4 regions of the Serratia sp. AR11 genome follow, and region 3 is predicted to be linked to each of the others. Evidence: predicted binding sites of a transcription regulator. Region 3 holds the regulator's gene; each other region holds the start of a gene.
What was found. The regulator PurR, encoded in region 3, represses purine synthesis genes. The targets are predictions, from matches to a motif close to CANGCAAACGTTTGCNTG.
Positions count from the first base shown of each region.

Region 1: ACSOSI_RS25535 (nucleobase:cation symporter-2 family protein) is a predicted target of PurR. The motif match lies at 1,852-1,869, and genes of this name have one in related genera.
Region 2: guaD (guanine deaminase) is a predicted target of PurR. The motif match lies at 1,539-1,556, and genes of this name have one in related genera.
Region 4: pyrD (quinone-dependent dihydroorotate dehydrogenase) is a predicted target of PurR. The motif match lies at 1,371-1,388, and genes of this name have one in related genera.

Region 1 covers NZ_CM150739.1:5,409,840-5,412,976, forward strand. Annotated here, with positions in the region: gene recG (ATP-dependent DNA helicase RecG) at 1-409, shown strand, start outside; gene gltS (sodium/glutamate symporter) at 469-1,680, opposite strand; gene ACSOSI_RS25535 (nucleobase:cation symporter-2 family protein) at 1,923-3,137, shown strand, end outside.
Region 2 covers NZ_CM150739.1:2,593,932-2,597,068, reverse strand. Annotated here, with positions in the region: gene guaD (guanine deaminase) at 1-1,329, opposite strand, end outside; gene xdhA (xanthine dehydrogenase small subunit) at 1-1, opposite strand, end outside; gene ACSOSI_RS12390 (ROK family transcriptional regulator) at 1,640-2,815, opposite strand; gene ACSOSI_RS12385 (extracellular solute-binding protein) at 2,916-3,137, shown strand, end outside.
Region 3 covers NZ_CM150739.1:2,489,244-2,492,380, reverse strand. Annotated here, with positions in the region: gene sodB (superoxide dismutase [Fe]) at 27-605, shown strand; gene cydH (cytochrome bd-I oxidase subunit CydH) at 659-748, opposite strand; gene purR (HTH-type transcriptional repressor PurR) at 1,072-2,097, shown strand; gene punR (DNA-binding transcriptional activator PunR) at 2,094-3,038, opposite strand.
Region 4 covers NZ_CM150739.1:1,939,982-1,943,118, forward strand. Annotated here, with positions in the region: gene ACSOSI_RS09205 (sulfonate ABC transporter substrate-binding protein) at 1-618, opposite strand, end outside; gene ssuE (NADPH-dependent FMN reductase) at 644-1,222, opposite strand; gene pyrD (quinone-dependent dihydroorotate dehydrogenase) at 1,482-2,492, shown strand; gene ACSOSI_RS09220 (cell division protein ZapC) at 2,668-3,137, shown strand, end outside.

The DNA.
Region 1 (3,137 bases), 2.6 Mb from region 3:
CGTGCCAAATGCCAGCCTGATGATCATCGAAAACCCGGAGCGGTTAGGGTTGGCACAGTTGCATCAGCTGCGTGGCCGCGTGGGCCGTGGTGCCGTGGCGTCACATTGCGTGTTGCTGTACAAAACGCCACTGAGCAAAACCGCACAGAAGCGGCTGCAGGTGCTGCGTGACAGCAATGACGGCTTCGTCATTGCCCAGCAGGATCTGGAGATCCGTGGCCCCGGGGAGCTGCTTGGCACACGCCAAACCGGCAGCACCGAGTTTAAGGTAGCCGATTTACTACGCGATCAGGCGATGATCCCGGAAGTACAACGCGTCGCTCGTCATATCCATCAGCAATATCCGCAACATGCCCACGCCCTGATTGAACGCTGGTTACCGGAAAAGGCGCGTTACTCAAACGCCTAATTCCCTGCCAAAACAAAGGGCGCCAATCGGCGCCCTTCTGGTTTATTGCAATCTGCTAATCAACCTATCGCCGGGAACACCGGCAACAGCAGATACAGCTTAATCACAATCGCGTTGGCGATATCAATAAAGAACGCCCCCACCATCGGCACCACCAGAAACGCCAGGTGCGATGGGCCGAAGCGATCGGTAATCGCCTGCATATTGGCGATCGCCGTTGGCGTCGCACCCATGCCGAAGCCACAGTGGCCAGCAGCCAGAACCGCCGCATCGTAGTTTTTGCCCATCACCCGGTAGGTGACGAAAATCGCGTACAGCGCCATCACCAGCGTTTGCACCGCCAGGATCGCCAACATCGGCAGCGCCAACGAAGCCAGCTCCCATAGCCGCAGGCTCATCAATGCCATGGCCAGGAACAGCGACAGGCTGACGTTACCCAGCACCGATACCGCGCGTTCAAACACGGTATAAAAGCCGGTAAAGGCCAGGGTGTTGCTGAGGATGACGCCAACAAACAGCACGCAGACGAAGTTTGGCAGTTCAAACACCGTACCATTCAACAGGCCGGCGATAAGCTGCCCCAGACTCAGACAGATGGCGATCATGGCGATGGTTTCAATCATGACCAGCGAGGTGATCAAACGACCGCTCTCCGGCTTTTCAAAACCGCTTGGCTGGACGCTGTCATCCGGCGTGCCTTCCGGCGTGGACGAGTGCTTCACCAGATAACGCGCAACCGGGCCGCCGATCAGGCCACCCAGTACCAGCCCGAAGGTGGCACAGGCCATCGCCACTTCCGTGGCGTTTTCAAACCCGTAGCGTTCGATAAACAGCTTGCTCCAGGCCGCCCCGGTGCCATGGCCACCGGACAAGGTGATGGAGCCGGCAATCAGACCCATCAGCGGATCCAGACCCAGCATTTTTGCCATGCCGATGCCGATGGCGTTCTGCACCAGCAGCAGGCCCAGCACCACAAACAGGAACACCATTAATGCCTTGCCGCCCGCACGCAATCGCGCCAGGTTGGCATTCAGACCGATGGTGGCGAAGAAGGCCAGCATCAACGGGTCTTTTAGCGACATATCGAAGCTGATTTCCCAGTTAACCAGCTTTTTCAGGGCTAACAACAGAAGCGCCACCAGCAAACCACCGGCGACAGGGGCGGGGATAGTGTATTTTCTCAACAGGGGAATGCTGGTGACACATTTGCCCCCGAGGAGCAAAACCAATGTTGCCGCGACTAACGTGCCATAAGTATCAAGATGAAACATCCAGGTACTCCATGTAAGGGGAAAGATCCAATTAAGAAATAATAAGTTATAGAAAACCGCTTAGTTTTTAAAACTTGATGAGTGCGGGATTAGAAGTAAAAAACGCTGATAACACAAGAAAAAATGAACGAAAATGCGACATAACCGGCGATAAAGCTAACATAACTTTAACGCGCAACCGTTTGCTTTTGTGGGTCAAATCATTAAAATGCCTGCTTTGCCGTTTCTGGAAATGCCACACCATGACCATGCCATCCGCCGAGCTCGATGCCGCGCAAAAAACCTCTGCCACACCTCGTAACAGTGAGCTGATTTATCGCCTGGAAGACCGCCCACCTCTGCCGCAAACGCTGTTTGCCGCCGGTCAGCACCTGTTGGCAATGTTTGTTGCGGTGATCACCCCGGCGCTGTTGATTTGTCAGGCGTTAGGGTTACCGGCACAAGATACTCAGCACATTATCAGCATGTCGCTGTTTGCCTCCGGTCTGGCCTCGATCCTGCAAATTAAAACCTGGGGACCGGTCGGTTCTGGCCTGCTGTCCATTCAGGGCACCAGCTTTAACTTTGTCTCGCCGCTGATTATGGGCGGTCTGGCGCTGAAAAACGGCGGTGCCGATGTTCCCACCATGATGGCAGCGCTGTTTGGCACGCTAATGGTCGCCTCCTGCACCGAAATCCTGTTGTCGCGCGTCCTTCACCTGGCACGCCGTATTATCACCCCGCTGGTCTCCGGCATTGTGGTGATGATTATCGGTTTATCACTGATCCAGGTCGGGCTGACCTCCATCGGTGGCGGTTATGCCGCGATGAACGGGGGCAGCTTCGGCGCCCCTAAAAACCTGCTGCTGGCCGGTGCGGTATTATTGGTCATCATTCTGCTTAACCGTCAGCGCAACCCCTACCTGCGCGTTGCCTCACTGGTGATTGCCATGGCGGTCGGCTATCTGCTGGCCTGGGCCATGGATATGTTGCCGCAAAGCCAACCGGCTCCCGAGACGGCAGCCATAGTCATCCCAACGCCGCTCTATTACGGTCTGGGCTTTGACTGGAACCTGCTGTTACCTCTGATGTTGATCTTTATGGTCACCTCACTGGAAACCATCGGCGATATCACCGCCACCTCGGACGTGTCGGAACAGCCGGTCAGCGGTCCGCTGTATATGAAGCGCCTGAAGGGCGGCGTGTTGGCTAACGGCCTGAACTCGATGTTGTCGGCAGTATTCAACACCTTCCCCAACTCCTGCTTTGGTCAGAACAATGGCGTGATCCAACTGACCGGTGTTGCCAGCCGCTATGTCGGTTTCGTGGTGGCGCTGATGCTGATCGTACTGGGGCTATTCCCGGCGGTGGCCGGTTTCGTGCAACATATTCCCGAGCCGGTCCTGGGCGGTGCAACCCTGGTGATGTTCGGCACCATCGCCGCATCTGGCGTGCGTATCGTGTCTCGCGAACGACTG
Region 2 (3,137 bases), 100 kb from region 3:
TGCCGCCTCCTGCTGCGTAGCCGGTCGGTACACCACTTTACCGTCGACGTAGGTTCGGTAAACGTTGCGGTCATCGCCCAGCGTCATCAGCACAAACAGTTGCTCCGCCAGCTCACGGCTGTTTTCATGCCGCAGTTTTTGCAGCGGCGATACCGCCGGATCCAGCACCACAAAATCCGCCTCTTTGCCGACCGAGAAATTACCGATTTTGTCATCCAGCGACAGCGCCCGCGCCCCACCCAATGTGGCGTGGTAGAAGGCTTCGCAGGCCGAGAGCTGGTAGCGCTGCAGTTGAGCGACCTTGTAAGCTTCGCCCAGCGTTTGCAGCATATTGAAGGTGGTACCGGCACCGACGTCGGTGCCAATACCCAGCCTGACCTGTTTCTGCCAGGCCTTTTGCAGGTTGAACAAGCCGCTGCCGAGGAACAAATTGGAGGTCGGACAAAAGGCGATGGCCGAACCGGTGTGACACAGGCAATCCCACTCTTGCTCTTCCAGATGCAGGCAATGGGCAAACACGCTTCTCTCTCCGGTCAACCCATACTGGTGATAGACATCCAGGTAACTGCGGCTGTCCGGGAACAGTTCTTTCACCCAGGCGACTTCTTCCAGGTTCTCGCTCAGGTGAGTGTGCAGATAGGCATCCGGAAACTCTTCACGCAACCTTTGTACCTGAGCCAACAGCGCCGGGGTGCTGGTGGGCGCAAAACGCGGCGTGATGGCATAGCTCAGCCGTTGCTTGCCGTGCCAGCGCTCAATCAGTTCGCGGGTCTGGCGGTAGCTCTGCTCCGGGGTTTCCAGCAGTTCCTCAGGCGCATGGCGGTCCATCATCACCTTGCCGGCGATCAGCCGCATATTCAGCGCCGCCGCCTGACTGAACAGCGCTTCAACCGACTGCGGGTGTATGGTGCCGAACACCAGCGCCGTGGTGGTGCCGTTGCTTAACAGTTGCTGTAAAAAGAACGCCGACATCTTGCCGGAGTGCTGCTCGCAGCAGAATTGGCTTTCCGTCGGGAAGGTGTAATGCTTCAGCCATGCCAGCAGCCGATCGCCATAGGCACCGATCATTTCGGTTTGCGGGTAGTGAATATGGGTATCGATAAAGCCCGGCACTATCAGTTTGTCCTGATAATGAGTGACCTCAAACCCCGGCGGCAACAGCGTTTCACCCTGCTGCCAGGGGCCAAACCAGACAATGCGGCCTTCATCGAGCAGCAGCAATCCGTCAGGAATATGTCGCAGTTGCTGCTCCAACTGCTGCGGTTGATCGACACAGGCAGCAATATCGAAAAAATGACCACGGATCGCCGTGGTGAATGACAGGCTCATTTTGCTTTCCTTCTCTACCGGCCAGCGCACAGCCCCCGGCTGAGTTAATTCAGCCCAGGGAGCCATGGCGGTCTTTTATCGTTCGCAGGTGTTGATTTAAGGATAGCAAGCAGCGTGCCAGTTGGTTTTTTATTAAGATTTTTCATTTAAAAACAAAAAGATAAAAACTCACCTCGCAATAATCCGAATCAATAAAAATAAGCGGCAAATAAGCAAACGGTTGCCCTTAAATAGCAACCGTTTGCTTATATTGAGTTAATGGTGAGCCTGCACCAATAACGGGCAAGAATACAAATCGGGGGAATGAAATTTATGACTTCAATAACACTTCATAGCGCGGGTTAAATTCATCAAACAGCGGTAACGCGGCCGCGCCTAATGCGGCGGTATCCGCGCCGGTAGTCCCCAATCGAACCCGCAGGCCGTCGAGATATTTGCTGCGCACCGACCGGTGCAGTGGCGCCAGGCGCTTGATCAACTGTTCTACGATAATTTCCGGCATCAGCCCGCCAATAATCACCGCTTCGGCATCGAACATACACTCAATAATATTGATCGCCTGGCGTAACGCCGGCACCGCCGTATCCAGCCAGGCGTCGATCTGCGGCTGCGGTAGCGTCAGCAGGTCTTGCGGCATGGCGCGCATCGGATCCAGCCCGCAGCTCTCATAAGCCGCCTGCAACGAGACATAACGCTCCAGACACCCCTGGTTGCCGCAGTAGCAGGCCCGCCCGCCCGGTTGCACAATCATGTGGCCGACTTCACCAGCATTGTGCGCATGGCCGGTATAAATTCGGCCATCGGTAAAAATCCCTGCCCCAAGTCCGGTACCGAGATACAAATAAATAAAGGAATTAAGCTGCCTGGCTACGCCGTGCAAACGCTCGCCGATAGCGGCCACGGTAGCATCGTTCTCCAGCGTCACCGGCAGGCCACTTTGCGCGTTAAGCTCAGCCACCACATCGATATTTTTCCAACCGTTAAGCGTGGTCGGCCCGACCGACGAGATCCCTTCCACGCCAAACGGCCCCGGCATCACTACGCCGATGCCCAGCATTTTTCTCCAGCTCAGATCCGGCTGCTGGCGCATTTCTTGCAGTACATCACAAATCAGTTTCAAGGTGGCAGCAGGTTGCGGCTTTTGTACCATAATCAGCCGGTGGAAACGAACGCTGCCTGAGAGATCAACCACGATGATCAGCAGTGACTGGTGATCCAGATGGATACCGATGGAATACGCGCTATCTGGATTCAGGGTCAACGGCGTGGCCGGTTGACCTCGCCCCCCGGCACGACGCGGCAGGTGCGAGGAGAGAATACCGGCCTGTTCCAGTTCTGTTGCAATGTTTGAAACGGTTTGCGGCGTCAGTGAGGTCAGCCGGGCAATTTCGGCACGGGTCAGTTCACCGTGCAGACGGATAGCCTCTATCACTACGCGCCGGTTGTGTGCACGAGCATGTTCAAGGTTAGTGCCGGAAGTCGTCATAACTGCCTATGCAGAAAGGGAAATCGTCTTTGCAGTATGGTGCCCTCCAATAAAGCAATCAAATTGATTTAAGAATCTTTTTAACACCGGAGAACGCACAATGAAAAGCCATACCCTTGCCGCTACGGCAATCTGTACCCTGTCGCTCCTGGCGCTTAGCCTGTCATCTGCCTATGCCGCCCCGACGCAAATTAACGCGTTGTTTATGACCCAGGCGGCGTACAGCGAAAATGATATCCGTGCCATGACCGCCGATTTTAGCAAGCAGCACCCGGACATCACCGTTAACCTGGAGTTCGTTCCTTACGAGGCGCTGCACGAT
Region 3 (3,137 bases):
GACTGGCACTGTACAAGGAGAAAGCAATGTCGTTCGAACTTCCTGCATTACCTTATGAAAAAAACGCCCTCGAACCGCACATTTCCGCAGAAACTCTGGAATACCATTATGGCAAGCATCACAACGCCTACGTGGTGAACCTGAACAATCTGCTGAAAGGCAGCAAGTTTGAAGGGTTGTCCCTCGAAGAGATCGTTAAGGCCTCTGACGGCGGCATCTTCAACAATGCGGCCCAGGTATGGAACCACACTTTCTATTGGCACTGTCTGTCGCCACAGGGCGGCGGTGAGCCTGAAGGTAAACTGGCCGTGGCGATTAATCAGGCATTTGGTTCTTTCGCCGAATTTAAACAGCAATTCAGCGACGCCGCAGTGAAAAACTTTGGCGCAGGCTGGACCTGGTTGGTGAAAAAACCGGAGGGTTCGCTGGCGATTGTTAACACCTCGAACGCAGCGACACCGCTAACCGGTGATGATAAACCGCTGCTGACCGTCGACGTTTGGGAACACGCCTATTACATCGATTACCGCAACGCACGACCTGCCTACCTGGAAAACTTCTGGGCACTGGTTAACTGGGCATTTGTGGAAAAGAACCTGGCGTAACGCGGGGAAAAACAATCAGGCGCAGCGGGCTGCGCCTGTTTTACTTGAGGGGATCAGTTCAAAGCAGCGGTGAAGCTGAAAGCAATAATCACGGCCAGTGCACAAACGGTGGTGAACAGTGACATTTTCAGATCGGTATCCATTACAACTCCTTTTCAGATTGGGTTTCCCAAGGGTAAAAGGCACACAATTAATGCGTCAAACCATTTTCACACAGTTGAACAATAAAATCTTGTTATCATTTCCCGGTTTATTATACCGATTACCTCTTCCACTTTGGCTCAATATGGGACAAAATTCGCAGTTCACAACTGTGTACCGGCAAAATGCCCCTCCTGATCAAGCGCTGACGACTTCAACACACTAAAAACTCAGTTTTCGCTTCTTTGGAGAAGGATCTACGCAGGCAAACGATTAACATCACACTTACATACTGCAACATGTGAGTTCAGGAGTCATTCTTTACATGGCAACGATTAAAGATGTGGCCAAACGCGCTGGCGTTTCCACCACCACCGTTTCGCACGTCATCAATAAGACTCGTTTCGTCGCCGAAGAGACAAAAGCGGCCGTTGGCGCTGCGATTAAAGAGCTGCATTACTCACCCAGCGCCGTAGCGCGCAGCCTGAAGGTCAATCACACCAAATCGATTGGCCTGCTGGCCACCTCCAGCGAAGCCCCCTACTTTGCCGAAGTGATCGAGGCGGTAGAAAACAGCTGCTACAGCAAAGGCTATACGCTGATTTTATGTAACTCGCACAACAATCTGGACAAACAGCGGGCCTATCTGGCGATGCTGGCGCAAAAGCGTGTCGATGGCCTGCTGGTGATGTGTTCGGAATATCCAGACCAATTGCTCGGCATGCTGGAAGACTACCGCAACATCCCAATGGTCGTGATGGACTGGGGCGCGGCCCGCGGTGATTTTACCGATAGCATCATTGATAACGCCTTCGCAGGCGGCTATCTGGCCGGGCGGTATCTGATTGAACGCGGTCACCGCGATATCGGAGCCATTCCAGGCCAACTGTCGCGCAATACCGGTGGCGGCCGCCATCAGGGCTTTTTAAAAGCCATGGAAGAAGCCAATATTGAAGTACGTGACGAGTGGATTGTTCAGGGTGACTTTGAGCCGGAATCCGGCTACAAGGCCATGCACCAGATCCTGTCGCAAAAACATCGCCCGACCGCGGTATTCTGCGGCGGCGACATCATGGCGATGGGCGCGATCTGCGCCGCCGACGAACTTGGGCTGCGGGTGCCACAAGACATTTCGGTGATTGGCTACGATAACGTGCGTAACGCCCGCTATTTCACCCCGGCACTGACCACCATTCATCAACCCAAAGAGCGTTTGGGTGAAATGGCGTTCACCATGTTGCTGGACCGTATTATCAGCAAGCGTGAAGAGTCGCAGGTGATTGAAGTGCATCCGAAACTGATTGAGCGTCGTTCGGTCGCTGACGGCCCATTCATCGATTACCGCCGCTAATTGCTAATGCCGGAGGCCGCTGTGGTTTCCGGCACCACTTCGCTTAGCCATTCCTGATTCAGCGTTTCACTGTCCCCCAGGTAATCCAACAGCCAGGCCATCGCCGGTGATGGCGTATTCTGCTGCCAGGTCAGACAACAGGGGCTGGCCGGAAACGGCTGCTGCAGCTGCAACGCTACCAGTTCCCCACGCTGCACCAATGGCAAGGCCTGATGCGCCGGCATCATGCCAACGCACAGGCCGGCACACAGACAATCCAGCGCCGAGGCCCAGTCCGGCACCACCAGCCGCCGTTGGTTGTCCAGTGTCCAGGTGACCCGCTTGGGCAGGTTGCGCGAGGTATCTTCCAGACACAGCGACGGGAAAGGCCGCAGTTGCTCATCTTTCAACAGGCCATCCATCATCGCCAGCGGATGCTGCGGACTAACCACGCACAGCCAGCGCATGTCGCCCATATCGCGAAAGGCAAACCCGCCGCCGACCGGCACCGCACGCGTCGCCCCAATCGCCATATCAGCACGCCCGTCCACCAGCGCATCCCAGACGCCGTTAAACACCTCAGGTTGAACCATCAGTTCTACGTCGGGGAAATGGCGATAGAAGTCCAGTACCAGTTGGCGGCAGCGCTGGGGTTTAACAATGATGTCTACCGCAATTTTCAGTTGGCCACGCCAACCGTTAGCCACCTGCTGACACTGGCGGCGGGTGTCGAGCATTTTTTTGATGACACTGCGTGCCTCCTGCACAAACACCACGCCGGCCGGGGTCAGTTCCACGTCACGATGACGCCGTTCAAACAGCGGAACCGCCAGCCATTGTTCCAATTGCCGCACGGTATAACTGACCGCCGAGGGCACTCGGTGCAGCTCATGCGCCGCTGCGCTGAAGCTGCCGGTGCGGGCGACCGCATCTACCACATCGAGAGAATATTCAGACCACATAACCTTGCCTTCAATTTTTTTAACAGCACCTCGCAAATATTACCGTTTCACAAGCAGAGATCCAGCCGGATACACTTGCCGGCGCTAAAAACCTGCGAC
Region 4 (3,137 bases), 550 kb from region 3:
CAGTACCCGCACGCCGCCCTGCAACAAGGCCGCGGAATAGTAGGGATCCCAAATTGTCCAGGCATCGACATTGCCCTGCTGGAAGGCGGCGCGGGCATCGGCCGGGGTCAGATAGACGGGCTGAATATCGGTGAATTTCAGCCCGGCTTTTTGCAATGAGCGCAGCAGCAGATTGTGGGAGCTGGAGCCCTTCTGGAAGGCCACCTTGTGGCCCTTTAGCTCCGCGACGGTTTTGATCGGGCTGTTTTCTGGCACCAGGATCACTTCTGCCTTGGGTTTTGGTGGCTCTACGCCGACATACAGCAGATCTGCACCGGCAGCCTGGGCGAAGATCGGCGGAATATCGCCGGTACTGCCAAGATCGATACTGCCGACGTTCAGCGCTTCAAGCATTTGCGGGCCGGCGGGGAATTCGATCCAACTGATTTTGGTGTTGGGAAAACGCTGTTCCAACAGCCGATGGGTTTTTGCCAGTACCAGACTGACCGATCCCTTTTGGTAGCCAATGCGAAACTGCGCCGGATCCTGTGCGCTGGCGGCATTGGTCCATGCCAATGAGAGGATGCCTGCCAATGCGCTGGTGCCCAGCCAACGGCCCAGTGAAGAAAGTCGTTTCATGTTTATTTCCTTATATGCTGTGCCGTCAGGCGGTTTGGCGGGCAAACAGGGAAGGGGAGAGCTCGGCTCTCGGCGGCTTGCGGCGGCCCAACGCCAGATAAAAGCTTTCCAGGGCTTCTTCCAGTCGGACAGCCAGATTTTCGGCCAGGGTGACCTCTTCCCCGTCCAGCACCACCTGACTGTCATCGGCAAATACCCCGTGCAGCACTTCCTGCGCTTTCAGCGCCGCCAGAACCGGCTTGAGGGCGTAGTCCACTGCCAACATATGGCCAATGGAGCCGCCGGTGGCCAGCGGCAATACCACCTTATGATCCAGCGCACGCTCTGGCAGTAGATCCAGCAGGGTCTTCAGCGCGCCGGAAAACGAAGCCTTATACACCGGTGTCGAGACCAGAAGGCCATCTGCCTGTGCCAGTTGCTCGGTAAAGGCTTTGATCGCCGGGCTGTTAAAATTGGCATACAGCAAATCTTCGGCATCAAAATCATGCAGGGTATAGGAGATCACCTCCACGCCTTGCTGCTGCAACCAGTTTTTACTCACAGAAAGCAGTGCCGCCGAGCGTGATGGGATGCGAGGGCTGCCGGCCAGTGATATAACGCGCATTACCACTCCTTATAACTAAAAGTTAGGTTTAATCATGAAATTGTCGAGAAGTGTTTTAAACCTATCAGTAATAAGGGGAGTTACTTAAATCTCATTTTTCGATTTTGTTATGCACAAATGCGGATTGGCGGCGGTTTTGGCTCAGAAGGGGGAAAACGATTGCGTAAAAAACGCTTTTTTTGCTTTTAATCAATTCCAATTGGTCAGGGGATACCGGATAATACGCCCCCGGTTTGCAACCGGGAAATCAGGAGAGTACATGTACTACCCCCTCATCAGAAAAGCGTTGTTCCAGCTCGATCCCGAGCGTGCGCATGAATTGACTTTTCAACAGCTTCGCCGTGTCACCGGTACCCCGTTAGAATTCCTTATTCGTCAGTCAGTGCCGACCAAACCGGTAAGCTGCATGGGGCTCTCTTTTAAAAACCCATTGGGCTTGGCCGCCGGTCTGGATAAAGACGGCGAGTGTATCGATGCGTTTGGCGCTATGGGTTTTGGTTTTGTCGAAGTCGGCACCGTGACGCCGCGCCCGCAGTCGGGCAATGACAAACCGCGCCTGTTCCGTATTGTGGAGGCCGAAGGCCTGATCAACCGCATGGGCTTTAATAACCAGGGGGTGGATAATCTGGTTGAAAACGTTAAGAAATCCCATTTCGGCGGTATTCTGGGGATTAATATTGGCAAGAATAAAGACACCCCGGTTGAGCAAGGAAAAGACGATTATCTAATCTGCATGGATAAAGTTTATCCGTATGCCGGTTATATCGCGATTAACATTTCGTCACCTAATACCCCAGGATTACGATCCTTACAGTATGGCGAAGCGTTGGACGATCTGCTGGCCGCGATTAAAAATAAGCAGCAGGAATTACATGAGCGTCATCACAAATATGTACCGGTAGCAGTAAAGATCGCGCCGGATCTTTCTGAAGAAGAATTGATCCAAATAGCCGACAGCCTGGTGCGTCATAATATAGATGGCGTGATCGCGACCAATACCACGCTGGATCGTAAATTGATCCAGGGGCTGAATTATTGTGAGCAAATGGGGGGCCTGAGTGGTCGTCCGCTGCAGGCGAGCAGCACCGAAGTGATCCGTCGTTTGTCACTTGAGCTGCAAGGGCGCTTGCCGATTATCGGCGTTGGCGGAATTGATTCCCTGATGGCGGCGCGGGAAAAAATGGCGGCAGGGGCTTCACTGGTGCAAATTTATTCCGGATTTATCTTCAAGGGTCCACGCCTGATTAAAGATATCGTTAACTATATCTAATATTTTTCCTTTCATTTTCCGCCGGGGGTTTATTTATTCCCCCGGCTCGTCTATATTTTGTCCACTAGCATAAATATCGTTCGCGGAATTATCCGATGTTTAAGCGACTTTAGTGGTGATAAAATCACCTTTTGGGGTAAATATTGCGTGGCATGGGCAGCGAGAAGGATAAGAGATGAAGATAAAACCTGACGATAATTGGCGTTGGTATTTTGACGCTGAACACGATCGGCTAATGCTGGATTTAGCCAATGGGATGATCTTTCGCTCGCGTTTCCCGGCCAAAATGTTAACCCCGGATGCCTTCGATGAATGCTCTTTCTGTGTCGATGACGCCGCGCTTTATTTTAATTATGAAGAGCAGTGCAAACAGATAAAGCTCAGCCACGAGCAGCGTGCTGAACTGGTATTAAATGCCCTGGTGGCTTATCGCTTCCTGAAACCGCTGATGCCGAAGAGCTGGCATTTCTCGCAGCAACATTATCCGTTGCAACCGAAGAACGGCGAACTGGCGGCGGTTAAGGTGATGGAAAGCGGCATTGAAGCCCGCCTGCTGGTGGTGGAAGCCGGTGATAACGCCAGCCTGTGCCTGCTGGCGCAGAACCAGCTTTCACTGGCCGGCCGTACCATGGTGCTGGGCGATGC